Linked DNA regions of Methanotorris formicicus Mc-S-70. The protein of the gene in region 2 binds, or shares a complex with, the protein of the main gene of each other region. Links are inferred from orthologs where the notes say so. Each region holds a gene or a part of one and is shown on either strand. Other genes may lie near its edges. The genes, in order: fwdF and METFODRAFT_RS06180.

Region 1 (15,240 bases), on a different replicon or contig from region 2:
TAACTCAATAAAATACATTAACTTGACGGGTTTGGAATTACCTAAGTTAAAAATCTCATAATCAAAGTTCTTTTCAATAGCACTTACAATGCCCCCTATAACATCGGATATATACGTAAAATCCCTTTCCATATTTCCATAGTTATAGACCTCAATCTCCTTACCTAACAAAATATTCTTTGTAAATTTGAAATACGCCATATCTGGTCTTCCAAACTCACCATAAACTGTGAAAAACCTCAAACCAACCATTTTAATGCCGTATAAATAATAAGTATAAGCCATTAACTCGTTACTTCTCTTAGTTGCTGCATATAATGAGATTGGATTATCAACCCTATCCTCCTCACTAAAAGGAATCTTTTTATTCCCTCCATAAACTGAAGAGGAAGATGCATAAACAACCTTCTCTATATCAAATCTCCTTGCAAATTCAAAGATATTCAAAGTCCCTAATTCGTTGGATCTAATATAGGCCCATGGATTTTCTAAGGAATATCTAACTCCTGCCTGAGCACCTAAATGAACAATTAAATCAATTTCTTTGTCTTTTAAATTTTCAACCAATCCCTCCCAATCTGAGAAATCTAATTTTATAAACTCATAGTTTTCGTAATTTTTTAAGATTTCATTCCTTTTTTCTTTTAATAGAGGGTTGTAATAATCGTTTAGATTATCTATTCCAATAACTTTTACATCTTCATGGGTATCCAACAAATATTTACTCAGATGAAAACCAATAAATCCAGCACATCCAGTGACTAAAATGTTTCTATATTTCATCTCCCCACCCCATAATATTTAAATCCTAATTTTTTAACCTTTTCAACATCTAAGATGTTTCTTCCATCGAATATAACTTTTTCTTTTACTAAATTTCTTATTTTCTCCCAATCTTCTTTGTTATAGTTGTATTCAGTCGTTATTATTATCCCATCCGCATCTTTAACTGCCTCATATAAATCATCTAATACATATAGGTTGTATCCATAGAATCCCTTGGATTTATCCAGTTTGTACATGTTAATGGTGTTTTCCCTCGCTTTTGCAACGTAATCAAACCCCTTAACAATTGCTCCACTACCTAAAAGTAGATCTATCAACTTTATTGCCCTACTCTCCCTTAAATCGTCAGTATTTGGTTTAAACGCTAAACCTAAGATAGCAAAAACCTTTCCATTTAGGTTTTTATAGTAGTTTTTAATCTTTTCAAAGAACCATTTTATTTGTTCTTCATTAACTTTATCAGTTGATCTGATTAATATTGGCTCTATATTGTTGTTTTCAAACTGTTTTATCAATGCTTTAACATCCTTAGGAAAACAACTTCCGGCATATCCAATTCCAGCATTTAAAAACTTATTTCCAATTCTATCATCCAACCCCATAGCATAACTCACAGTTTTTATATCTGCATTAACTATATCAGATAATTTTGCCAATTCATTTATAAAAGATATTTTTGTTGCTAAGAAAGCATTTGAGGCATATTTTATCAACTCCGCTGTTTCCCAATTAGTTATTATAAAAGGAACATTTTTTTCTTTAAAATAGTTATAAACTTTGTTCATTATTTCTATTGGCTTTTTGTTTTCTAAGTTTTCAAAACCTAAAACTATCCTCTCTGGATTAAAGAAATCATAGACAGCAATCCCCTCCCTTAAAAACTCAGGATTTGAAACAACATCAACATTATAACCACTTAAAAGTTCTTTAACCTTCCTATTTGTCCCTACTGGAACGGTAGATTTTATAACGATAACTTTATAATCGTCTTTGTCTATTGTCTCTTTTATCTTCTCAACTGCAGAAAATAAAAACCTCAAGTCTGCATCACCATCTTTATCTTGTGGGGTTCCAACGCATAGAAATATGACGTCCGATCCCTTTATTGATTCGTAGGATGTTGTGAAAGTTAGATTTTTATTTACATGCTTTTTTAATAATTCTTCTAATCCTTCTTCATATAAAGGACATTCTCCTCTATTTAATGCCTTAACTTTAGTTTCATCAATATCAATTCCAACAACATTAAAACCAAACTCTGCTAAACCAACAGCCTGAATTAAACCAACATAACCAGTTCCTATGACTGAGATCTTCTTCATTAAAATCCCCCCTTGAGTAAGTTATTGATTTGAGAGTTATTAATAAATAAATTTAAAAAAGAAACTAAGAGTATAATTTTTAAATTAGTGGCTCTGGTTGCCTTCCTTTTAAACACGGTAATTCTTCAACACTTATTAAAATGGGCTTTTCAACATCCTTTGCCCTCTCAAGCAAGAGTTCTTTCCCTATCTGACTTAAAGCAAATATTGGAACTGAGACACCAATTTGTGCCTTTATTTTTCCTTTTAAACCTTCTCTAATATTTTTTGAAGCACATGCAGTTACCAAATCAAAATATTCTACAAATTCTTCTGGATTTTCATTAATTCCTGTTGTATGAACCCCGAAGGTGATGATTTTTATTTCTTCATTCTCTAAACTCTTGCACTTTATGGCATCATCTAAACTCGTTAATGAAACCCCTATCCTTTTATAACCCAACTCTATGGCTTTTTCAACACCTTTTATCTGATTAATTTCTGCAGTTTTAGGATTTAAAACATGTCCTCCTGCTTTTTCTATCTTCTCTATAACTTTTGGGATTGGGGATGTCTTTACAATTCCCGATATCCTTCCGCAAAGCCCCTGAACAAGTTTTGGGTTATTGGTTATAACAGTCCCTGCACAATCTGCAACAATAACAACAACATCCAACAAACCCCTTTTCAAAGCACTCATAAAAATCTCCGAAGTTCCAAAGCCAACAATACAATCCTCAACCTCTACAACCCTGTTTTCAGTGAAAAGTCCAAAATCCTTTATTCTAAATTCTATATTTTCCTTTATACTTTCTTTATTTATCTCTCTAATGCCCCTATGCCTATCAAAAAGAGGACAGTATTTTATTTTTGGTTCTCCAACTTCAACAACCTTCCCATTTTTCACAACAACCCTCGCCTTCCCCAAAGCCTCCATTATATGCTCATCTTCCATACTAACCATCCACTTAAGTTTATTATTATAAAATCAATTGGAATTTCTAAAAATTAAATTTTATTCATTTTTGTTGTTTTGTTCTTCTTCAGTATTTCTTACTTCTTTTTTCTCTTTTTCTTCCTTAACTATTTTTTCAATTATGACATTTCTTGGGACGATGAAGATTTTAGTTTCTGATAAACCAACCATCTTTCCCCCAATTTTTGTAATTTCATTTTTCAACTTTGATAAAATTGCAGCGTATTCTTCATCTATGTCTCTTTCTAAGTGAGGGGTGTTTGCAATAACCAAGTATCCTGCCTCAACCATGACAATAATATTTACTGCATCTTTCCCATCATTTAAGTCACAAACCTTTATTCTTATTGATTTTTCCTCCTCTACTGGAGCCATTGGAAGTTCAACATACTCTTCAATGGTAATCGGTGCAGGTTGTTTTATATCAGTTTTTCCTGACCCAAATAGTTCTTTTAACTTTTCAAAAACCATTTAATCACCTTTTATATATTTTAATATGGCATCCATCAAGTTATTTATACCCTCATAAGTTTTTGCTGAAACCAACAATACCCTATTACCCAACCTGTACTCCACGTAATCCTTCAACCGCCGCCTTTCGTCATCATTTAATAAATCACATTTATTGACAACTACTATAATAGGTTTTCGATATCTAAATTTTAATAAATGATGTAGTTTTTCAAAACTTTTTGATAATCCTTCTTTTCCATCAACCACATGGACAATCATATCCGCATCATCAATTTCTTCGTATGTTTTTTCTAAAACGCTTCCTATCATGATTGGAGATTGTTTTTCATGGACATAGAGCCCTCCCAAATCCACAAATACAACATCTACAAATTTTGGTTGCTTCTTTTCCCTACCTACTTTTAGTTTTCCCCAGTATCTTTTTATCGGCATTTTTGTAGTTCCTCCAACTTCAGAAACAAGGGAAACATACTTACCAAACAACGCATTCATTATAGATGATTTTCCTGCATTTTCAGGGCCTAATATTGCAATTTTAAAGATATCATTATCCATAGTATCACATTTTTGTTTTATTATAATAAATTACAAATACTTATAAATATTTGGCGAGTTATAAATATTTTTAACTTTTACAAAAATAAATATAGTGATTTTTATGAAATTGGCGGTTGTATTTGATAGTGCTGGGACGTTGGTAAAAGTTAAGAGAATAATAAAAGAAATAAAAACACAGAAGTTTTTGTGTAATAACCTAACTGTGGATATTGTTGATGAAAAAGTTGGGAGGGCGTTGGTGATTATTAAAGATGATCCTTTGAAGGTTGTGGATAAGGAGGATCCTGAAAAACATATATCAGAACTCTTAAAAGAAGTTGATTGGGGGATATCATACTGTAATAAACCAATAGACAGAGATGGAATTTTTAAAGACAAAAAAACTAAAGTTAAGGAGTTGCAGGATACCCTAAACGTTATGAAGAGATTTAAAATTCAAACTGGATATGGATCTGCAATAATAGTGGATACGTTAAATGGAATTATCGAATACACCATAACTACAGGGGGCTGCGTATTTCCAGAAGTACCTGAAACTATTAAAAAACTAAAAGAATTAGGGGTTAAGGTATTCATTGCGTCTGGAGATAGAAAGGAGTTTATAAAAAGATTGGCTGAAATTACGGGAATTAACGAAAAATATATAATGCCTGAGGCTCATCAAGAGCAAAAGAAAGATTTGGTTCTAAATTTAAAAAAAGAGAGGTATTATGTAATAATGGTTGGAGATGCAGCAAATGATGTCCCAGCAATGTTGGAGAGCGATTTGTCAGTTGTTACGCTCCAAAATGGAAATATTTCAAAAAAAGCACTCGAGGTAGCAAAGGTTAAAATATACAACATAAAGGAAATCCTCAACATATGTGAAGATTTAATTAACAAAAACAAAGGGTGATTTTTTTGAGATATTTAAAATTATGCAGTATTAATGAGGCAAAGGAAATTGTAAGGAAGTATTTGGATAAATACAAGAGTGTTGAGGACGTGGATTTATTTAATGCAGTTGGTAGGGTTTTAAGTGAGGACGTAATATCCGATGTTGATATCCCTCCTTTTGATAGGTCTCAGATGGATGGATATGCAGTTAAAGCGGAAGACACTTATGCAGCAGATGAGGATAATCCAATAACTCTAAAAGTTATTGGGAGTTTAAAGGCAGGGGAAGTTAAAGACCTTGAAGTTAAAAATGGAGAGTGTGTAGAGATTGCAACTGGGGCGGGGATTCCAAAAGGTGCAAATGCAGTAGTTATGGTGGAGTACACTGAAAGATTGGGGAATCATGTTAAAATTTACAAGGCAGTTGCACCACACGAGAATATCCAGTACTGCGGAACAGACATAATGAGTGGGGAGTTGATTTTAAGGGGGGGAACTAAATTAACGCCAAGGGATATTGGCTCTATTGCCGCAATCGGGAAAAATAAGGTTAAAGTTTATAAAAAATTAAGTTTTGGTATTATATCAACAGGAAATGAGGTTGTAAGTCCTGGAGAAACGTTAGGAGCATATAAAATTTATGATATAAATGCATATACTTTAGGTTCATCCATTTTAGAGAATGGATGGGATTTTAAGTTTTATGGTATTGTTGGGGATGATAAGGAGGAATTAAAAAAGGCAATTGAAAATGCATTAAAGGAAAATGACATTGTTCTTTTGAGTGGGGGAACATCCGCTGGAGTTGGGGATTTAACAGAAATTGCAATACAGGAACTTGGAGGGGAGGTTTTAATACATGGTATAAAGATAAAACCAGGAAAGCCTACAATAATTGGAGTTGTTGATGATAAATTGGTTGTTGGTCTCCCAGGTTATCCTACATCATGCCTTATAGTGTTTGATGTCCTGTTTAATGATGAGAAAAAAACCTTAAAGGCATTTTTCCCAATGAGGCATATCTCTGCAAAAGGAAGAACTGAGTATTTGCCTATTTCATTGGTAAAGTCAAAGAATGGTTATTCAAGTTATCCAATAACAAAGGGAAGTGGGGCCATAACATCCCTATCAAATGCAGAGGGGTATGTGGTAATTGAAGAAAACAGAGAAATTTTAGAGAATGAGGAGGTTGATGTCCATCTACTTGGAGACATAATGATTGGTTTGAATATCATAGGAAGTCATTGCATTGGTGTTGATATCATTTTAAAGGAAGGAGGCATATTTGCAAAAACCATCAATGTGGGTTCACTTGGGGGAATTATGGCAATAAAAAGAGGAGAGGCAGATATTGCAGGAGTTCATCTCTTAGATGATAGTGGGGAATATAACATCCCATTTATAAAGAAATATAAGGTTAAAGATGCGGTTTTAGTGAGGGGTTATATTAGAGAGCAGGGTTTCATGTTTAAAGGAGATGTTAATAGTATAGAGGATGTTGTTAAATACATCAAAAAATCCAAATTTATAAACAGAAACAAGGGTTCTGGAACAAGGATTTTGTTTGATAAATTTTTGAAAGAACATGGGATCGATAAAGATGATATAGATAGTTACAACATCGAGACAAAAACACACTCAGCGGTTGCAGTTTCTATTGTAATGGGAAAGGCAGATATTGGAATGGGGATAAGAACTGTTGCAGAGCAGTATGGACTTAATTTTATCCCAGTTGCAGAGGAACATTATGATTTCCTCATTAGAAGGGAGAAATTAGATGATGAAGATGTTAAAAAATTCATAGAAACACTTAAAAAAGTTGAATTACCATTTAAAAAACCAAAAAATTGTGGGGAAATTATATTTGAATGTTAATTAGATCAAATCAAGGTTGCTTTCAACAGAGATGTATAACTGTCCTTTTGGTTTGTTGTATACATAATCTCCAGTAAACTTATAGAACTTCCCTTCAATTGGGGTTCCTTCATCTTTTTTTGATAATTTTATAACAGGATTCTCAACAATTCCCTCAAATTTGAATGATGGAAGGACTCCTTCAACTTTTCCATAGACAACAATTGCTCCTTTTTTCATTTCCCCACCAACTCTCGCTTCAACATCCCCTTCTATGATTATAATTCCTCCCTCTTGGTGGATTCCGGTTAATAAACCAGCATTTCCTTTTATGTGAATGGTTCCTCCTCTCATGTATTCTCCAATTTCATTTCCAACATTACCTTCAACAACGATCTTTCCTCCACTCATACCTCTCCAATCTCCCCTGTATGCAGAACCAACATAATCTTTTGCATCTCCTTTAATAATTAACTCCCCACCTTTCATGTTTTGTCCAGCCCAACTGTCAGCGTTGCCATTAACAATAATTTTTCCCCCCTTCATTTCACAACCAACATACATTCCAGCGTCTCCTTCAACAATAATTTCCCCTGTTGTCATCTTTTCTCCAATTCTCTTCAACTTAATTGAGGAGTTTTTTATGATTATTCTTGATACCTCAGATTCATTCAACTCAACATCAAACAAATCTTTTAATAAGATCTTCTTGTTCCCTTGTGGTAATTCTATGTTCTTTATTTCATCCAATGACATGTTTTCTATCTTCTCTGGAATAACCGCATCCATCTCTACTGGAACAATGATATCCTCTTTTAACGTAAGGATTAACTCCTTCATCATTCTCACCGTCTCATCTTTTAAAAAATTTAAAAATAGAATTTAGTTTATGTCTGTTGCATCAATTTTGATAACTTTCCAACTGTTTGCATAGGCATCTTGAACTGGGTAGTTGTCTAAGTTAACTGAGTAGTATCTTGTGAACTTCTCTCTTAAGTCCTTCATAATCTCTTGCTCTAAGGACTCATCAACTTTAACATCTACGTATATTGTGTCTCCATAGATCTCTTTAACAACTTCTCCATCTTTAACAACAACTTCTCCTTTCTTCAATACGTAAGATGCGTATCTAAATGCCTTCTCTATTTTCTTACCATCCTTTTCTTCTGGGTCTATATTGTAGATAGCGATGTCTGCATCTGCCCCAACGCCAAGGTGTCCTTTCTCTTTGCTTAAACCTAAAACTTTTGCTTGGTTACCTCTTGTAATTTTTGCTATTTCATATAAATCGTATTCTTTATCGTTATCTGCTACATGGCTTCTTTGTAATGCCCATTTGTGGACTTTGTTGTATAACCACTCATCTCTGTATTTTTTACTCATCAACCATGCAATAACTCTTGGGTATCTTGTGAATGGTCCTGCGTTTGGATGGTCAGTTGTTAATAATACTTTGTCTGTGTTTGTGTTTAAGAATAAATCCAAACCAATTGCCCACTGAACTGCATAGACAGGTCCTTTTGGGGAGTAGATGAATGGAACAACTCCTGAACCTGTCTCAAGTTCAACGTCACAGTTTGCCCATTTCAATCCATTTGTCATGTGTAAATCATATTCCATCGGTCCATCTGCTGTCATTGTTGTTGTTTCATCTAATGTAACCTGTCCAACATCAATTACAAGGTGGTCATTTTTATTTACATACTCTGCAATCTCAACACCCTTACTCCCAAAGTCCTTCCATGAGGTTCCTCCATAGGAGTGGAACTGAACGTGTGTGTTGTAGTATACAGTTTCCCTCTCTCCATATCTTGGTTTTGCCTTAATATCTTTAACACAATCCATTGTTGCAAGTGTTGTTTCCCAGTTTCCTGGGTGTCCTAAGTTGTTTGGGTGGACGTGTATTGAGTGAGGTAAACCGAGCATTTCGTTGACTTCTGCAAGACCCCTAACAATTTCTCTTGGTGTTATGTCAAAGTATGGAACTTTATCATCTATACCGTGGACGTTTTTACCCCAACCCCATGCTTCTGTTCCACCTGGGTTAACTATCTTTATTGCAAAACCCCTCGTTGCTCTCAAAAGCCATGCTACATAAGCAGCACATTTTTTAAGGTCCCCTTCTTTTAAATACTCAATAACAAACCAGTTGTTTCCGAATAATGGCATTGCTGCTTTATCCAGTTGTGGGGTTTCCATAAACTCTTCGTGTGTGTGTCTTGCTATTAATGGTGGCATTGCTGCTTCAATAACAGTCGTATATCCCATCTCTGAGTATTGGTAACCAGTTTTGTATGTTGAAGGAACTGAAAATCCTGTCCCAGTTCTCAATCCTTTTTTTGCATAAACATCTTTTTTACTATCTTCTGGTCTAAACATTCTACCAACGTTAACTTTTGCCCCAGCAACGTGGGTGTGAGAATCAACTCCACCCGGCATTACAACCTTTCCACTTGCATCGATAACTTTTGCATTACTTGAAACTTCCTCAACTATTTTACCATCTTTGACACATATGTCCATCTTTTCTCCATTTATTCCATTCAATGGGTCGTAAACAATCCCATTTTTTATGATGTATTCCATTTAATCACCTTCTTTTTTTATTTATTCCAAGTATGTTCTCATTAATTTTGGCATGTCTAAGAATTCTTCTTCAGTTTTTTCAATTTCTACTGGTAAAGGTCCTTTGTATGATGGCATTGCTGTGCTGTTAGTTTCAGGTAAGACAACTTTGTTTGCCCAAGGTCCCATTGGAATATAGATCATTCCTTTTGGCATTGGTTCTGTTGCCTTCTTTGCAAATACAACAACTTCTCCGTATTCTGATTTTACCTTTATTTTGTCTCCCTCTTTAATACCCAACGTATTCATTTCATCTTCATTTATGTAACAAACTCCTGCTGCTTTAACATATAAATCCAAATTTTTCCCTGCTTCTATTGCCTCTCCCTGCCAAATTGTTCTCCCAGTGTTTAAGTAGAATTTCATTCTATCACCTTAATATTTTTAAAACAATCTATCCTCATTTTGGTAACTATTGTTTCTCAACAACCAACTTTATCGCATCAACTGGACAAACTTCAACACATGCACCACATCCACCGCATAAATCACCATTTACTATGGTTATTAGGCCATCCACAACTCTTATGACGAGTTCATCTGTTTCTGGACCTTTTCCACCCCAAGTGTTTGGATCTTTTGCATTCACTGGGCATGATACTACGCAATTTCCACAACCATGGCACTTCTCTGGAAATACGACCAACTTATACATTTAACCACCTCATTATCCTCTATTTATTTCGCCAATAATTTCTCAAATGCTTTTTTCCATGCAACTGCCTTTGTCTCTTCCATACCAACTTTTGTTCTCTTAACTTTTATAGCATTAATTGGACATGATTTTTCACATGCCCCACATAAGACACATAAATCTTGGTTAACCACCAATTTTGGAACTTTTTGTGCTTTTTCTTTTGGTTTTGGGAATGTCAATGCATTACATGGACAGATTGCTACACAAGCACCACATGCATTACATGCATTCTCATCAATGATGAGTTCCCCTTCAAATGGCTTTTCAACTTTAATCGCACTAACTGGACAGATATTTTCACACCACCCACATGTAACACATAAATCTTTATCAATTGTTGTTTTTCCTTTGATATCTTCGTATAATTTTGGTTTTTCAATTCTCTTTGCCAATGGACACTTGTAACAGATAACCTCTATTGCATTGTGTGGACATGCAACCTCACAAACCTTACAGAATACACACGCATCTTTATCGACTTCAATATCCTTTATTGGGTTTGGACTTAATGAGTTCATGTCGTTTGGAATTAAGTCAATTGCATCTGCTGGACAGTATTCAGCACAAATTCCACATAAGACACATTTGTCTTTGTTTATAGTAATTTCCCCAAGAACTAGGTTCTTTCTTGGTGGAAGTTCTCTCTCTACATCAATTGCTCCTTGAGGACAGACGATTTCGCACTGTCCACATAAAACACAGATTTCTTGATCTAATGTTATATCCCTTAATATCTTTGGGTATTGTGGGAGTTCTTTTATGGATTTGTCGTTGATTTTTAAATCAATAGCGTTAAATGGACATGCACATGCACACATTCCACATAAGACACATTTTTCCCCACTAATATCCAATTTTGGAGCATCAATGTCTCCTTTTGCTATCGCCCCTAAAGGTCCCATGGTAATTGCCTTTGTTGGACAAATATCAAAACAGATTCCACAACCAACACAGATGTGGTCGTTCCATGTTAAAACTCTCTTTTCTACTCCATACCTTGATATTGTTATGGTCCCGTTGTATTGTTCTTTTGTTTGCATGTTCATTCCTCCACAAATTTTAGAGCGTTCATAGGACATTTACTTATACATTCCCCACATAAAAAACAACGATCTTCATCAATTTTTACTTCAATACCATCTATTGATATTGCCTCACAAATGAGACATGCTCCACAAGCGAGGCATTTGTCATTATCAATTTTTATTTTTGCGTTGTAAATAACCTTTATGAGTTTTTTTGCAATGTCCTTTTCGTTACTTAGAGAGTGGATTATTCTTGCTCCATATTCCACTGGAAGTTCTGCTATTACCTCTGAAATTTTCATGATTCTATCTGAGGGATACCTACCATGAAGGTAATGGGAAATCATTGACCTGTCTATATTTAAGTATTCTGCAATCTCCCTTTGTAGTTTTCCTTCCTTTCTCATCTTCATTGCTACAAGTGCTTTTATTCCTGATAGTATATGCTCTGGCATACTCTCATCTCATGTGAGTCATATTCAACATTATTTTATGAGGTATATAAATAATTCTTCTAATTTCAAATAGTAAACTATACATAATAGCGTGGGCTTTACTCACATAATTTGAAAAACCTATATGTCCTTAATGTTTATTAATTATATTTTAATTTTTAAGGTAATCTAAACGTATTACAACAGTTTGCATTTTCCAGTATGGTTGTTAATCCATTCAAGTTCAATGAAATCTAAGGTTAGAGAACCTAAAAATTTATAAATTTTAGTTCCTAATAATAGCACACAAAAAGTAAAAGGTGATGCGATGAAAATATTGTTGATAGGTGGAGGAGCAAGAGAAAGTGCAATTGCACATGCTTTAAAAAAGAATGCGAATGTTAAATTATACACATTAATGAACAACAAAAACCCAGGAATAGCGAGATTATCTGAAAAGATATCATTAAACAAAGAAACCAACTTGGATGCAGTTAAAAGTTTTGCAGAGGAAGTTAAACCAGATTTAGCAGTTATTGGACCTGAGGCTCCATTGGGTGCAGGAGTATCTGATTTGTTGTGGAGTATGGGCATTCCAACCGTAGGACCAAAAAAACTCCCTGCTCAAATTGAAACAAGCAAAGAGTTCATGAGGAATTTATTTAAAAAATACAACATAAAAGGTTCATTGCAATACAAGGCATTTGAAGAGTATGGGGAAGAGTTGGAGGCATTCATTGATGAAATGACAAATCAAGGTAAGGATGTTGTTGTTAAACCTGTTGGATTGACAGGAGGGAAAGGAGTCAAGGTTGTTGGAGAACAGTTGAAGGATAACGAAGAGGCAAAACAATATGCAAAAGAAGTGTTTGAGAAGGATATCGGTGGAGGAAAGGTAATTATTGAGGAGAGGTTAATTGGTGTTGAATTTACATTGCATGGGTTTGTTGATGGAGATACAATAAAATTCACACCTACGGTTCAAGACCACCCACATGCTTATGAAAACGATGAAGGGCCTATAACAGGAGGGATGGGTTCATATTCATGCCCTAATTTGTCACTTCCATTCTTAACAGATAAAGATTTAGAGGAAGGTAAAGAAATTATGGAAGAGACGGTTAAAGCAATCAAAAAAGAAGTTGGTGACTACCAAGGATTCTTATACGGGCAGTTCATGCTCACTGCAGAGGGGCCAAAGATTATTGAATACAACGCAAGATTTGGAGATCCTGAGGCAATGAACATATTGGCAATCTTAAAGAATGATTTTGTTGAGGTTTGTGAGGCAATAGCAAATAAGAAATTGAAGGATGTTGATGTTGAATTTGAAAACAAAGCAACAGTATGTAAGTATGTTGTTCCAAATGGCTATCCAACAAACCCAGTAAGGAATAAAGAGATAATTGTTGATGAAGAGAAAATAAAAGAAACAGGGGCAATACTACATTACGCATCAGTAAATGAGGTTGATGGAAAGTTGTATATGACAGGTTCAAGGGCAGTTGCAGTTGTTGGAGTTGCAGATACGATAGAGGAAGCAGAGAAAATTGCTGAAAAATCTATCCAATATATAAAAGGAGAAGTCTTCCACAGAAGTGATGTAGGTAAATTAGATTTAATCAAAAAGAGAATTGAGAGAATGAAAGAATTGAGAGGATAATTTTTTTATTTTTTGAGATTGTTTGTTATGCAATATTCCAATAAAATTATTTTTTAATTTTACTGACAGTGTGATTACGATATTCCCTTCTTTATTAGTTCTTTACCACACTCTTTAACCACTTCATAAAACGATAGTCCATATTTGTATCTCAAATATTCTATGCAGTTTGATACTATCGCCATAAATCTAACGAATCCAATATTGCTCTTTTCAGATGTTGGATAGTTTCCTTCGATTTCTAAAATCGATTATCTCTTCGCTTGCGGAGCAAGCGAGCAGTGAAACACTTAGTATTTCACCCAATCGATGTTTTCACCTTGTGATAACAAGGCGAGTTACGAAAAACCGATTTAAGTACTACCTATTTCTATTTTTTGGTTTTAATTTTAATAGTGTTAAATCACACTATCAGTAAAATGAGATTTAAATATCGATTATATCCTAGGTAATCGTATGTAATCATAAGAAGTAATTCGAGACAAAATAACTAAAAATAATGGACCATATAATATAATTTTTAGACTTTAGATTACGTTTTGGTTGTTCGGTTTTAGTAAGGTATTTATCTATCGGAGTTATAACTATTTTAATAGGATTTTGTATTCACCACATTTTTTACCACTTTTGTATTCGATTTTTTAGTTCGTTATCAGGTTTTATTATACTTACTGGTTAATTTATAGTTGTTTGCGTTAGATGTTGGAAAACACCTTCAAATTAAAGAAAATATATGCTTTATCTTAAAATTGGGAGAAACACAACCATTTAAATGATACATAGATAAATCCATAAATTTCGCAAACAACATCTATTTAAAATTGTGATGCGAATTTTAGGATTATTTATAGTTGTTTAAGCTATAAATGAACATACTACAATGAAAAAAACATTTAGGTGAGGTCATGAGAGGTTTTATTATTGGGAGGTTTCAGCCATTCCACAATGGGCATTTGAATGTTGTAAAGAAAATATCTAAGGAAGTGGATGAATTGATAATAGGCATTGGAAGTGCTCAAAAAAGTCATACTCTTGATAATCCATTCACTGCGGGAGAGAGAATAATGATGATAACAAAAACACTAAATAATTTTGATTTTTCATATTACGTAATCCCAATAAAGGATATTGAGTTCAATGCAGTTTGGGTTTCTTATGTTGAGGCACTGACACCGCCTTTTGATATTGTTTACTCTGGAAATTCACTTGTTAAGGAGTTGTTTGAAGAGAGGGGATATATGGTTAAAAAACCAGAGATGTTTAACAGAAAAGAATACTCAGGGACTGAAATTAGAAGAAGAATGCTAAATGGGGAAGAATGGGAGCATTTAGTTCCGAAAGATGTTGCTGAAGTTATAAGGGAAATAAAGGGGGTTGAAAGATTAATCAGGTTGAGTGAGAAGGATTATTAAAATTGAAACTGGAGGGTTTAAGATGAAAAATTATAGGTGTGTTGAGATGGAAGTTCATCCAGAGGAAATCTTGGAGTATATGCATAGAGATATTGAAGAAGGGGATTATATTGAAGTGTATTTTGGCAGGGTTCATGTTGAGGGAACTGTAATTCTCGCAAGTGAGGGATTTTTTAGGGTTGATACTAACAACGACTTATTTGGAACTTTGGAATTTGAGGCTTCGTCAATTATTGATGATTTAATAGAGTTAGTGCATATAAAAGAAGATTACAAAGAAAAAATTATTTTAAGGGTAAAATAACAGTTGGAGGTAGTTACATTGAAATTTCATGAATTTATGGGGGCAATAACAAAAGAAGGAATAAGTATTGCCGAAAAATCCAGAGAAATTGTAAGAAATAAGATAAAGAATGTTTTAGGAGATAGAATAAATAAATACTCAAAGGAAGAACTTGCTATTATTGAAAGGGTAGTCCATGCTACTGCTGATGAGGAATATGCAAAGTTGATATATTTTAAAGATAATCCAATAGGGGAAGGAGTTAAGGCAATAAAA
Region 2 (11,054 bases):
GTTATAATTACAAATGGGAAATTACTTTTAGGAACATGGCAGGGAATTTATTTCTGTGAATTTGACGGTCCAAGACATAGGAATTTTTATGTTAAGGTCATAAAAGGTTAATTTCTTAAAAATTATCCATCTTACAATTTCTATTTTTGTGTTGTTATGTGTTTAATGGAATTAAAAAATTTTATAGTTGTGATAAAAAAATACACAAAACCAAAAAGTATATATAATAGTTTTGAATATTGTATTTGTGCCGACGTGAGATGTGCAGGGGTCGCCAAGCCTGGCCAAAGGCGCCGGACTTAAGATCCGGTCCCGAAGGGGTTCGGGGGTTCAAATCCCCTCCCCTGCACCATTTTTAATTTTAGACGATTAAATTGATAAATTTAAATTTATAATTTTACATTTCGCTAAAATTTTTATATATCTTCAGCGTTTTTTAAATTGAATTAAAACTGAAGGTGAGAGTTTGATAATTGGTGTTTTGGGAATTCAGGGGGCTATTGAAGAACACGAAGAAGCTATAAAAAAAGCAGGTTATGAAACGAAAAGAGTTAGATTTGTTGAAGATTTAAAAGACATAGATGCATTAATCATCCCTGGTGGGGAAAGCACAACGATGGGTAAGTTAATGGTTAAGTATGGGTTTATAGATGCATTAAAGAATTCTGATTTGCCAATATTAGGAACCTGTGCGGGTATGGTTCTCTTATCAAAAGGAACTGGTAAAGAACAGCCATTGTTAGGGTTGATGAACATAACCATAAAAAGAAATGCCTATGGAAGTCAAAGAGAAAGTTTTGAAAAAGACCTTGAGATGAAAGGCATTGGAAAAATCCACGCTGTATTTATAAGAGCACCAGTGGTTGATAGGATATTGAGTGATGATGTTGAGATTCTTGCAATGGATGATGACAAAATCGTTGGTGTTAGGGAGGGTAAATATATGGGACTGTCCTTCCACCCAGAACTTTCAGAGGATGGATATAAAGTCTATAAGTATTTTGTAGAGAATGTTGTTAAAAAATAAAATAATTATGTGGAATGTAAAAATTACAATTTAAAAAAGCAAAATTATTCAAAATCAAACAATGGTGGCATCTTGTCATCAATCCCTGGAATATATCCATAGATATCTCTGAGTTTCAACTGCATTCTGTGGAATATGTATGCGAGTGGAATTTCCATTGGACAGACGTCTTCGCATTGCCCGCAGTTTATACAACTTTGGGAGACGTGGGACAACCTAATACCCTGAAACATTACTGGATCTGGAGGAATTTTGCCTTTTTCATCGAGGTAATCCGCCTCCAATCTACACTCTCTACAGAAACAGATTGGACAAGCATCTCTACAGCCATAACACTTAATGCATCTATTCCAATACTCTTGCCATCTTTCAAGGTCTGGATATTCCTCCTCAAGGTGCTTTTTCTGGAAACCTTTAGCGAGTTTGATCATGCTCTCTTCTATCTTCGCTCTAATTTCAATACCTTTGTCAGAAGGCTTTTTAGTTTTTATATAACCTTCTTTTTCAGCATTTTCAATGAGTTTTTTCCCTTTCTCTGAGCAGATTTCAACGAACGTCCATCCTGGTTCTGCCCCCCAGTTTCCACATGCTAAATCCGCATTTCTTGGGATTTTTAATTCGCATCTTTGGCAGTTCTTCCTCCTTCCAAAACCTTTTTCTTCCAACTCATGGATTTTTACTGCCTTATGTTCCCCATTTTTTAACTCGATGATGAATTTTCCTTTATCGATTTCCTCCTTCACAACATCCTTAGGATCTACCTCATAAAATAGTTTAATCATCTTCATCGCTGTAATTGGACTAATGGTTCCTCCGCAGTTCAAACCGATCATATAGACGTTATCTAAGTTGATCTGGTTCAACTTCGCCAATTCCCTTATTGCCATAGCATCGCATGGTTTAACAGAGACTGCAATCTTTTTATCTGCTAAGTAGTTCTTTATCAACTTCCCAAAATTCGTTGGAGCACAGTGTAGAGAACCAGCAGTCTCAATTAGTTCTTCCGAATTCGTTATGAATGCTGGAATCCCATCATAGAGATCATCTCCTTTCTTTAATGCTAAGACACCATCAACGAGTTTTTTATCCAGTAGGTATTTGAATAATGCAGTTACTGCTCCACCACATTCTGCATGCTTTAAAATTTTCTCATCAGATGCCTGAACTAAAACGTATTTATCCATGATACCACCTTTGATGGAATTTTAAAATTGGAGATTCTTTTGGATGTCATCAATTGAATCAAATCCTAAATCAATCCCCATTTTTTCAGCAAGATTCTTTATTATTCTCCAATCATCTAAAGCCTCTCCTGGTGGATTTACTGCTTTATTTATTTTTTGTGTTTTTCTCTCTGTATTTGTGAATGTTCCATCTTTTTCTGCCCAGCATGCAGAAGGCAACACCACATCAGCAAGTTCTGCAGTTTCACTCATTATAATATCTTGAACAACCAAAAATTCAGCATTATCTAATGAATTTCCATCACATAATGCAGGATTTTCCCCCATTATATAGATGCATTTTGAATTTTTTAATAGATCTATATATTCATCCCTACCCAAAGCAGGTATTCCAATAAGTGTTGCCCCAACTGTGTTGCAGTGCTTTGCAACTGGTAAAGCTTTGCCTCCTTTCTCTTCAACGACTTTGATAATTTCACCAACATCCCCCATTGGGGCATTTATTATTACAATGGTATCTTCATCAGCGTTTATTTCAACTTTTGAATAATCGTCAACCTTTATAAACTCATCAGCATTTAATTTTAAAATTTCTTTTTCTTCTGTGTTGAAGATTGTTATTTTAGCCCCTTTTTCTTTTGCCTTAACCACTCTTCTCCCAATCAGCGGATTTTCCTCAAAAACATCGCCAATGATTATGATACTTTTTGCATTTTCAACATCCTCAATACTTACAGATATCTCTGAATAATTAACCTTTGGAGAACAGCAGATGCAATGCCCAATCTTAGCCCCTAAACTATCTGCAAATTTTTTTAATGCATAGTTATCTTCATTTGTACATCTTCCAGAGGCAATAAAAGCTATATCCTCTTTGTTGTAATTTTTTAACTTCCCTGCAATTAACTCCAGAACCTCATCCCAATCAACTTCAACAAATTTTCCATTTTTCTTAACCAATGGCTTTTTTAATCTCTTCTCATGATAGATTATTTTGTAGGAGTTTTTTCCATTTAGACAGTTTTTTCCTTCATTTATTGGATGCCTCTTGTATGGGTAAGTTCCCACGACCTTATCATCCTTGACAATTAGGTCTATCCCACACCCTACACTACAACCAGGACAAATGGTATGAACAACCCTCACTATATCACCTTTATGATGCGACTTTTTGAGCAGAGATTTCTACCAATGGGAAACTTTCAACCTCAACCTGCACGTCTTTTGTTAGGTTTATTAGATTTACTAAAATTTGGAGTAATTTATCCAGTATTGATTGTGAAACATCCTCTGAAACGTTGTTGGTATTTTCTTCAAACTCCACAACCCCTTCAACAACAAACGATACTGGAAATTCTTCCATTTTTAAATTACATATATAACAGAATGAATTGTTGTTTATCTTTTTGTATTCAATGTTCCAATCCACATCCAATTCCAAGTTTGTATTTTTTGGATTCTCCTTTGGTCTTACTAATTTTAACTTTTCAATGCTCATTTTCATATTCATTTATATCACCGTATTACCAAATTCATATTAATATCACCTCCATTATTGTATATAAAATTTACTACTTAATTCAAATTTTTATTATTATAATAATATAAAATTCTAAAAAGTATTATCAAATGAAGAAAAAATTATAATGTAATGTTATTATAGGAGTTCCTCAACCTTGCTAATAATTCTTTTTAGGATTTCTCTATCAGGTAAAACGTCTTCAGGAGGTTCAATAACCCTTTTCAATTCGATTGGAATGCCATCCATTCTATAAGCAGTTCCTTCACATTCCACTCCTGCAATTGCTGGAGGGAGGATGATGTTTGCCAATTCTGTTGTTGGGGTTCTGTGAGGCTCTATTGCTATTAGTGGGATTTCTGCCATTCTCTCCACTGCTTTATTTGGGAAGTGTGCTCCAGGGTCAGAGGCAATGTTGAGCATGACATCTGCCTCCTTTCTCATTAGTAAATCAGTTACACTCGTATCTCCTGGGTTGAATCTTGGGTAGCCCCTTGAGTAATCAACACACAATGGAAAGCCAGAAATCCATGTGCACACTTGGTTGAATCCATTTACATTGTAATGTCCCCTCATTGGAATGAGCGAGAATTTTGTGTAGGCATTTAAGTCGATAATTAATTGGATGGCATTGTCAATGTTTCTATGCTTGCTTTTTGATTGAGTGACACCCATACCAAAGAATAGGATTCCAAATTGGGCATTTTTAAGAATATCAACTGCTTCATAGATTGTCTCTACTGGAATCCCTGCAACTTTATCAACCCCTAATTTGAACCCTTTCAATGCTGCCCTCATTGCACTTATTAACTCATAATCTCTATGTTGCTCAACCTGTAAGTGGATATCTGCCAATTTTGCAGTATCTGTTTTCCTTGGGTCAACAACTATCAAGGTTCTATCGCTTCTTCCCCTCTCCCTGAAAAATCCTCTTGCAAATACTCCATACCTACCCAAATGTCTTGGGTGTGCGTGCATAGGATTGCATCCCCAATATATTACAACATCCGCCCTGTTCTTTACCTCCCCCAATGTGCAGATTGGATAACCAACATCCTGCAGTGCCCAAACACTCGGTCCATGGCAAACCTCTGCTGTGTTACTAACAACTCCTCCAACCATTTCAGCCAACTTCATTCCATACGCATGTGCATGACATTCAGTTGCTGAAAATCCATATAATATTGGTCTTTTAGCATTTACCAATATCTCTCCTGTTTTTTCTATTGCCGTATCCCAATCCACTTTTTTGAAGTCATCTTTTTTATTCTCCCTCATTAACGGCTCTGTATATCTAACTGCTCCATCTCTATGGGTGAATTTGCTGTGCCCAATTCTGCATGCGTTTTTTGTTCCAACTATGTGGTTATCTTTAACATAGCATATTATGTCATCACACAATGTCCCACAAAATGGACATACAACATTTTTTACTTCTTCCATGGAACCACCTTAAAAAATAATTTTTTAGGCAGGATCTTTGAATGCCCCCTCAATTTGCTTGAATAATTGGATGGTTTTGAAGTGTTTCTGTTCTAATGCTCCACTTGGACATCCAGCGGCACATGTTCCACATCCCTTACACAATGCCGCAATAACTTCTGCAACCTTTTTACCATCTTTTTCAACTAATCTTGGGGCTCCGTAAGGGCATTGTTTTACACAAACTCCACATCCACCGCAGATTTCTTCATTTACGGATGCAACAATCGGCTCGACTTCAACTTCTCCCTTAGCCAATGGAATTGCAGCCCTTGCTGCTGCTGCGGAACCTTGTGCAACGGATGCTGGAATATCTTTTGGTCCTTGACATGCTCCAGCGAGATAAACCCCATCCGTTGCTGTATCAACTGGTCTCAATTTTGGGTGTGCCTCCATGAAGAATTGGTCTGGTGTTCTTGAAATTCCCAATATCCTTTGGATTTCATCTGCTGATTTTGTTGGAACCATCCCTACAGATAAAACAACTAAATCATACTCCTTCTCGATAATTTCTCCTAATAAGGTGTCTTCTGCTCTGACAATTAGGTTCTTGGTTTTTGGGTTTTCCAAAATTTGAGCAGGTCTTCCTCTTATGAATGTAATGCCATATTGTTTTGCACTTCTTTCATAAAATTCCTCATATCCTTTGCTAAATGCCCTAATGTCCATGTAGTAAATATCTATCTCAGTTTCTGGGGATTTTTCTTTAATTAATTGTGAGTTTTTCATTGCATACATACAACAGACGTTGGAGCAGTATTTGTTGCCAACTTTTGCATCCCTTGAACCAACACATTGGATGAATGCAATTCTCTTTGGCTTTTTACCATCGCTCAACCTAATTACTTTTCCTCCTGTTGGACCTGAGGCATTAATCATCCTTTCCAATTCAAGGGCGGTTATAACGTTATCATAAACTCCATATCCATACTCTTCCCTAACCGTTGGGTCAAATACATCATAACCAATAGCACAAATTATTGTTCCAACCTCAACCTCAATGTACTCTGGTTTTTGGGAAAAGTCGATGGCATTAGGGCCACAAACCTTGGCACATAATCCACACTCTATACAGTGTTCTTTGTCAATAGTGTATTTTGCTGGAACTGCTTGTGGGAATGGTTTGTAGATTGCCTTCCTCATTCCAAGACCCATATCAAATTCATTTGGCACATCTATTGGACAGACCTCTGCACACTGCCCACATCCAGTGCATTTTGTTTCATCAATGTATCTTGGCTTTTTCATAATCTTAACTTTAAAGTTTCCAACGTATCCTTGGACATCTACGACCTCTGAATATGCGTAGAGTTTAACATTTGGATGCTTTGCAACATCAACCATCTTTGGAGCCAATATGCAGATAGAACAGTCGTTTGTTGGGAATGTTTTGTCAAGTTGTGCCATTCTACCTCCAACAGAAGGAGTTTTCTCAACCAGTATTGTTTCAAATCCCATGTCTCCTAAATCAAGAGCAGTTTGAATTCCCGCTACTCCTCCTCCAATAACTAATGCCCTTCTTGTAACTCCAACTTTGATGAATTCTAATGGCTCCAACAACCTTGCCTTTGCTACTGCCATCCTTACTAAATCTTTTGCCTTCTCTGTTGCTTTTTCTTTTTCATGCATGTGGACCCATGAACAATGTTCCCTTATGTTTGCAAACTCGAATAAGAATGGGTTTAATCCTGCTTCAGCAACACATCTTCTAAATGTTGGCTCGTGTAACCTTGGAGAACAGGCAGCAACAACAACTCTGTTTAAGTTATATTCTTCAATATCCTTCTTAATCATCTCTTGCCCTGGGTCTGCACACATATATTTGTAATCTCTTGCAACAACAACATTTTTTAATGTCTTAGCAAATTCAGCAACTTCTGGACAATCAACGACTCCTCCAATGTTAACTCCACAATGGCAGATATAGACACCAATTCTTGGCTCTTCCATGTTATCACCAAATATTATTGGTAATTTTGTATATTTTGTTGATATTTGATTTATTAATTTATTAATTAGTTTTTCTAATAAGTATGTGTAAAAAATTATTTCAATGCCAGAGCATTCCTCTTAATCTTCTCACATGTCTCAACACATTTCAAGCACATCACACAGAATCCTTTTAATGGCATTTCATTATTGTCAGCTAGCTCTAATACGTTATATGGGCAGATTTCAACACATTTCCCACATTTATCACAGAGGGATGGGCTGAATTCGATTCTGTTGTATTCTTTTCCGTTGTGGGTTACTTTACCTAACTTCAATGCTCCTGTTGGGCATGCAATTGTACATGCTCCGCATCTTACACACATTCTGAATTTTTCTTTCTCTTCTGTTTTCTTCTTTGTTGGAAGTTCCATTCCTCTCTTGTTAATTACTTTTATAGCACTTGTTGGACACTTCATTGCACATGAACCGCAGTAGTTACAGTTTTCCTCAACCCACACAAGCCCCCCTTCACTTACTGGTTTTGGTGGCTCATACCCAACCTCCAAGGTTATAGCATTTACAGGACATGCATTAACACATAACCCACAACTTGGACATCCTACTGGTGGAATTGCAACCATATCCTCAATTTTTATGAGGTTCCTTGGACAGACCTCTGCACAAACTCCACATCCAACACAAAGTTCCTCATCAATTTCGAATTTCTTAATTGTTTTGTCTCTTTTTGGAACTTTTCTACCTGCAACAAATATTGCATTCCATGGACATGTTTGAGCACATATACTGCAGTAGATACATTTACTTTCATCAACAACGGCTTTGTTGTCCTTAATCTCTATGGCATTTACTGGACATTCATTAGCACAAATCCCGCATCCAACACAGTCATCTGTAACAACAATTGGTTCTTTTGGAATTGTGATTTCTTTTTTGTTTGGTTCAACAACTCCTTCCATTCCAACGAATCCATCTGGACAGGCATCGATGCACTTCATACATCCAACACAGAAGCCCTTTAACCTGTTTTCTTCAATTTTTAGGTTATTTGGACAAACATTTACACACTCTCCGCATAAATCGCATTTACTTGGATTGTAACCTATTTGCTTAATTTTTTTACCGTCTATGTTGATTTCTCTCAAACTTAAGGCATTATTTGGGCATGCATTGACACAATTACCACATAACATGCAAACCTTAAGGGGATTAAACTTTAGTGCCTCATTAGGACATGCCCTTTCACACGCTTTGCATAGGTAACAATCCTCCGTATTTATCACTATCATTTTATCCCCTTATGACTTTGACTAATTCATTTTTCTTGTAAACCTCTAATGAAAGGCCATTATTGGAGTTTCCAATTACATGGGTTGCACATGATAAGCATGGGTCATATGCCCTAATTACCATCTCCATGTAGTTTAGGATTTGTGGATTTGCATCGTCTGGGCTTTTTAAGTATTTTTCAGCAACCTTTCTAACTCCAATGTCCATAGCAGGGTTGTTTTGGACTGTTGCGACAATTAGGTTTGCATCGGTTATGATTCCTTCCTCATCTGTTTTGAAGTGGTGGATTAATGTTCCCCTTGGTGCCTCAACGCATCCAACTCCTTCTCCAACAATATCTTCTGGTTCTGCCCTTATATCTTCTACAACAATTTTATCATTCTCTAAAAGTTCTTTTACCTTTTCAGCACTTGAGAGAAGTTCAATTAACCTTGCATAGTGGAAGAGCATTGGATAATGGCACGGTTTTCCGAATTCTTTAACGAATTCTTCATAGTATTTTTGTGCTAATAGTGTTGCCATTTTATCCGCTACATTTAACCTTGATAATGTATTTACTCTATAGACCCCTTCTTCCCCTTTATCTTTTAAGTATGGGAATTTTAAGTAAGAATATGGCCTAACACCTTCAGCAATGTAGTTCATGTATTCTGATGGGTCAAATTCATACTCAACTTTTCCCTCTGCATTAACTACTCTAATTTTTCCATCGTAGAGTTCATGAACTCCATCATTTACCATACCTGCATGGTAGGATTCAAAATAGCCAATATCTAATAAATCATTCTCCTTTAAGTTCTCAATGAGTTTTTTTCCAATTTCAATGGACTTTTCGGAAAGTTCAACTGCCCTTTCAGATAATTTTAATAATTCCTCCCTTTCATCTTCTTTCAATGGTTTTGACTGCCCTCCAACTACACACGTAACTGGGTGGATTGCCTTACCTCCAACAACTTTAACAATTGTCTGCCCTATTTTTCTCAACTCTATAGCATCTTTAACAATCTCTGGATGTTCTTTTGCAATTGCCAAGATATTTCTTTTTAAAGCATCGTCTATAAGCATCAAATCTGGTGCAGCGAGCATGTAGAAGTGAAGTGCATGGCTATGGACTGTTGCCCCTTGGTGCATTAAATTCCTCAAAAGTTCGGCAGTTTCTGGGATTTTTACACCAAACACTGCATCCACTGCTTTAGCACTTGCCAAATGGTGGGCAACTTGACATATCCCACAAATTCTTGGCGTATAGATTGGAGCATCCTCTATATACCTCCCTTCCAAAAACTTCTCAAAGCCCCTAACCTCAACAACGTGGAAATGAACCTTATCCAAATTCCCATTCTCGTCAAAGGATACGGTTATTTTTCCATGCCCTTCAACCCTCGTAACTGGTTCAACTGACAATTTTACCATTTTATCACCGTAATTTCAAATTTTATGTATCGTCGTGTTTTTTATGAATACTTATTTTAACCTAATAGGAATTAAGGCACTTGGAAGAGTAAACTTGTAGAAACAGCCAATTTTGTCTTTTATTGATTTTGGCAACATTGTTGGGTCTGTTTCTCTATCTTTATCAATTCCAAAGTCAGAACATAAAGCAGATATCATCTTAGCCCCTTGGTCAACAATAGCGTCTGTTGGACCATTGCAACCACTACATGGAACTCCCACACTTGGACATGCTGCTCCACAACCTCTTCTTGTTGCAGGACCTAAGCAGAGATAACCTTGCTCCAATAGACATTTTTCTGGGTCTGGTTTTCCTTCATATTTTCTTTTTATTGTTTCAATTACAACACCATCATCACTCTTTTTCCTTGGACATTCATCACACATATTTTTCTTTGGTAATTCTGGCTCTTTTCCTTCCAATAATGCTTTTATTATATTGGCTATTATTTCTGGGTTTGGTGGACATCCTGGGATGAAGTAATCAACATCTATAACCTCAGATAGTGGCTTAACTCTTGAAGTTAATGAAGGAACTTCTTCACTTGGAATAATGCCTTCATCATTCTTTGTTGTTAGTGTTGTTTTGTAGGCCTTCTCCAATATCTCATCATTTGAATATAGATTGCCCAATCCTGGAATTCCCCCAAATGTGGCACAAGTTCCAAAAGCAATAACTACTTTTGCCTTTTTTCTCATTTCTTTTGCAATTTCTAAGTTCTCTTCGTTTCTTATTCCACCCTCAATTAAAGCAACATCAATCTCATCCGGAATCTCCTTAACATCCATTAATACTGGACAATGGACAAGTTCAACATTTTCTAACAAGTTTAAAAGCTCTTCATGCAAATCTAACAAACTTATGTGGCATCCAGAACAGCAGCATAGCCATGTTGTTGCTATTTTTGCCATTTAATCACCTTATTTGTTTAATTTTTCTTTTAATTTGCAAGGTCCAAGGGATTTTATTGTATTGTAGAATTCAATCATCGTTTGCTGAAACTTCTCCCCTTCTGATGCGGAAATCCACTCGTGCCTCAATCTTTCCCTTTCAATGCCCAACTCTTCTAATAATTCGTATAGCATCATGACTCTTCTTTGCCATTTGTAATTCCCAGAATCGTAGTGGCAATCCCCTAAGTGGCAACCT

Evidence for each region.
Region 1: the proteins of METFODRAFT_RS06180 (region 2) and fwdF are in contact, whole or in part, in a cryo-EM structure (PDB 7BKB), measured with the Methanospirillum hungatei proteins. The link is inferred for Methanotorris formicicus Mc-S-70 from one-to-one orthologs. Residues at the interface, in WP_011448822.1 of Methanospirillum hungatei: Ala269, Val270, Pro272, Val273, Ile274, Lys275, Pro276, Met281, Gly282, Met283, Ala284, Pro285, Asp306, Ser307, Cys308, Val309, Lys310, Cys311, Leu313, Phe349, Pro350, Ile351, Glu352, Tyr359, Lys360, Asp363, Val365, Ile366, Asn367, Glu370; in WP_011448819.1 of Methanospirillum hungatei: Ser2, Thr3, Leu4, Phe5, Pro6, Lys7, Tyr8, Gln21, Leu23, Leu24, Gln25, Gln26, Asn28, Pro48, Glu49, Thr76, Cys78, Ser79, Tyr80, Cys81, Pro104, Ile105, Lys108, Glu109, Gly110, Thr353, Leu355.

The regions. Positions count from the first base shown.
Region 1 is NZ_AGJL01000006.1:5,434-20,673, forward strand. The notes cover bases 9,159-12,105. They hold fwdF (tungsten-dependent formylmethanofuran dehydrogenase subunit FwdF), read right to left. Parts: upstream 11,188-12,105; coding sequence 10,129-11,187; downstream 9,159-10,128. Other genes in these bases: fwdA (tungsten-dependent formylmethanofuran dehydrogenase subunit FwdA), read right to left, coding at 9,159-9,411; fwdD (tungsten-dependent formylmethanofuran dehydrogenase subunit FwdD), read right to left, coding at 9,433-9,816; METFODRAFT_RS01735 (ATP-binding protein), read right to left, coding at 9,863-10,105; METFODRAFT_RS01745 (4Fe-4S binding protein), read right to left, coding at 11,190-11,627; purD (phosphoribosylamine--glycine ligase), read left to right, coding at 11,935-12,105. Outside these bases: METFODRAFT_RS01685 (NAD-dependent epimerase/dehydratase family protein), read right to left, coding at 1-783; METFODRAFT_RS01690 (UDP-glucose dehydrogenase family protein), read right to left, coding at 780-2,108; METFODRAFT_RS01695 (methanogenesis marker 8 protein), read right to left, coding at 2,188-3,042; METFODRAFT_RS01700 (cell division protein SepF), read right to left, coding at 3,103-3,534; METFODRAFT_RS01705 (Era-like GTP-binding protein), read right to left, coding at 3,535-4,092; METFODRAFT_RS01710 (HAD family hydrolase), read left to right, coding at 4,196-4,990; METFODRAFT_RS01715 (molybdopterin biosynthesis protein), read left to right, coding at 4,996-6,846; tungsten-dependent formylmethanofuran dehydrogenase subunit FwdC, read right to left, coding at 6,847-7,665; more of fwdA, read right to left, coding at 7,708-9,158; more of purD, read left to right, coding at 12,106-13,269; METFODRAFT_RS01755 (nicotinamide-nucleotide adenylyltransferase), read left to right, coding at 14,175-14,681; METFODRAFT_RS01760 (DUF2097 domain-containing protein), read left to right, coding at 14,704-14,985; METFODRAFT_RS01765 (cobalt-precorrin-8 methylmutase), read left to right, coding at 15,022-15,240.
Region 2 is NZ_AGJL01000031.1:2,913-13,966, reverse strand. The notes cover bases 4,681-7,554. They hold METFODRAFT_RS06180 (CoB--CoM heterodisulfide reductase iron-sulfur subunit A family protein), read right to left. Parts: upstream 7,163-7,554; coding sequence 5,198-7,162; downstream 4,681-5,197. Other genes in these bases: METFODRAFT_RS06175 (4Fe-4S binding protein), read right to left, coding at 7,258-7,554; METFODRAFT_RS06185 (formylmethanofuran dehydrogenase subunit B), read right to left, coding at 4,681-5,173. Outside these bases: METFODRAFT_RS06215 (secondary thiamine-phosphate synthase enzyme YjbQ), read left to right, coding at 1-111; pyridoxal 5'-phosphate synthase glutaminase subunit PdxT, read left to right, coding at 467-1,027; METFODRAFT_RS06200 (Coenzyme F420 hydrogenase/dehydrogenase, beta subunit C-terminal domain), read right to left, coding at 1,072-2,211; METFODRAFT_RS06195 (molybdopterin oxidoreductase family protein), read right to left, coding at 2,233-3,357; METFODRAFT_RS06190 (hypothetical protein), read right to left, coding at 3,368-3,721; more of METFODRAFT_RS06185, read right to left, coding at 3,869-4,680; more of METFODRAFT_RS06175, read right to left, coding at 7,555-8,451; METFODRAFT_RS06170 (Ni/Fe hydrogenase subunit alpha), read right to left, coding at 8,453-9,865; METFODRAFT_RS06165 (NADH-quinone oxidoreductase subunit B family protein), read right to left, coding at 9,917-10,816; METFODRAFT_RS06160 (hydrogenase iron-sulfur subunit), read right to left, coding at 10,826-11,054. UniProt on the Methanocaldococcus jannaschii protein: Part of a complex that catalyzes the reversible reduction of CoM-S-S-CoB to the thiol-coenzymes H-S-CoM (coenzyme M) and H-S-CoB (coenzyme B).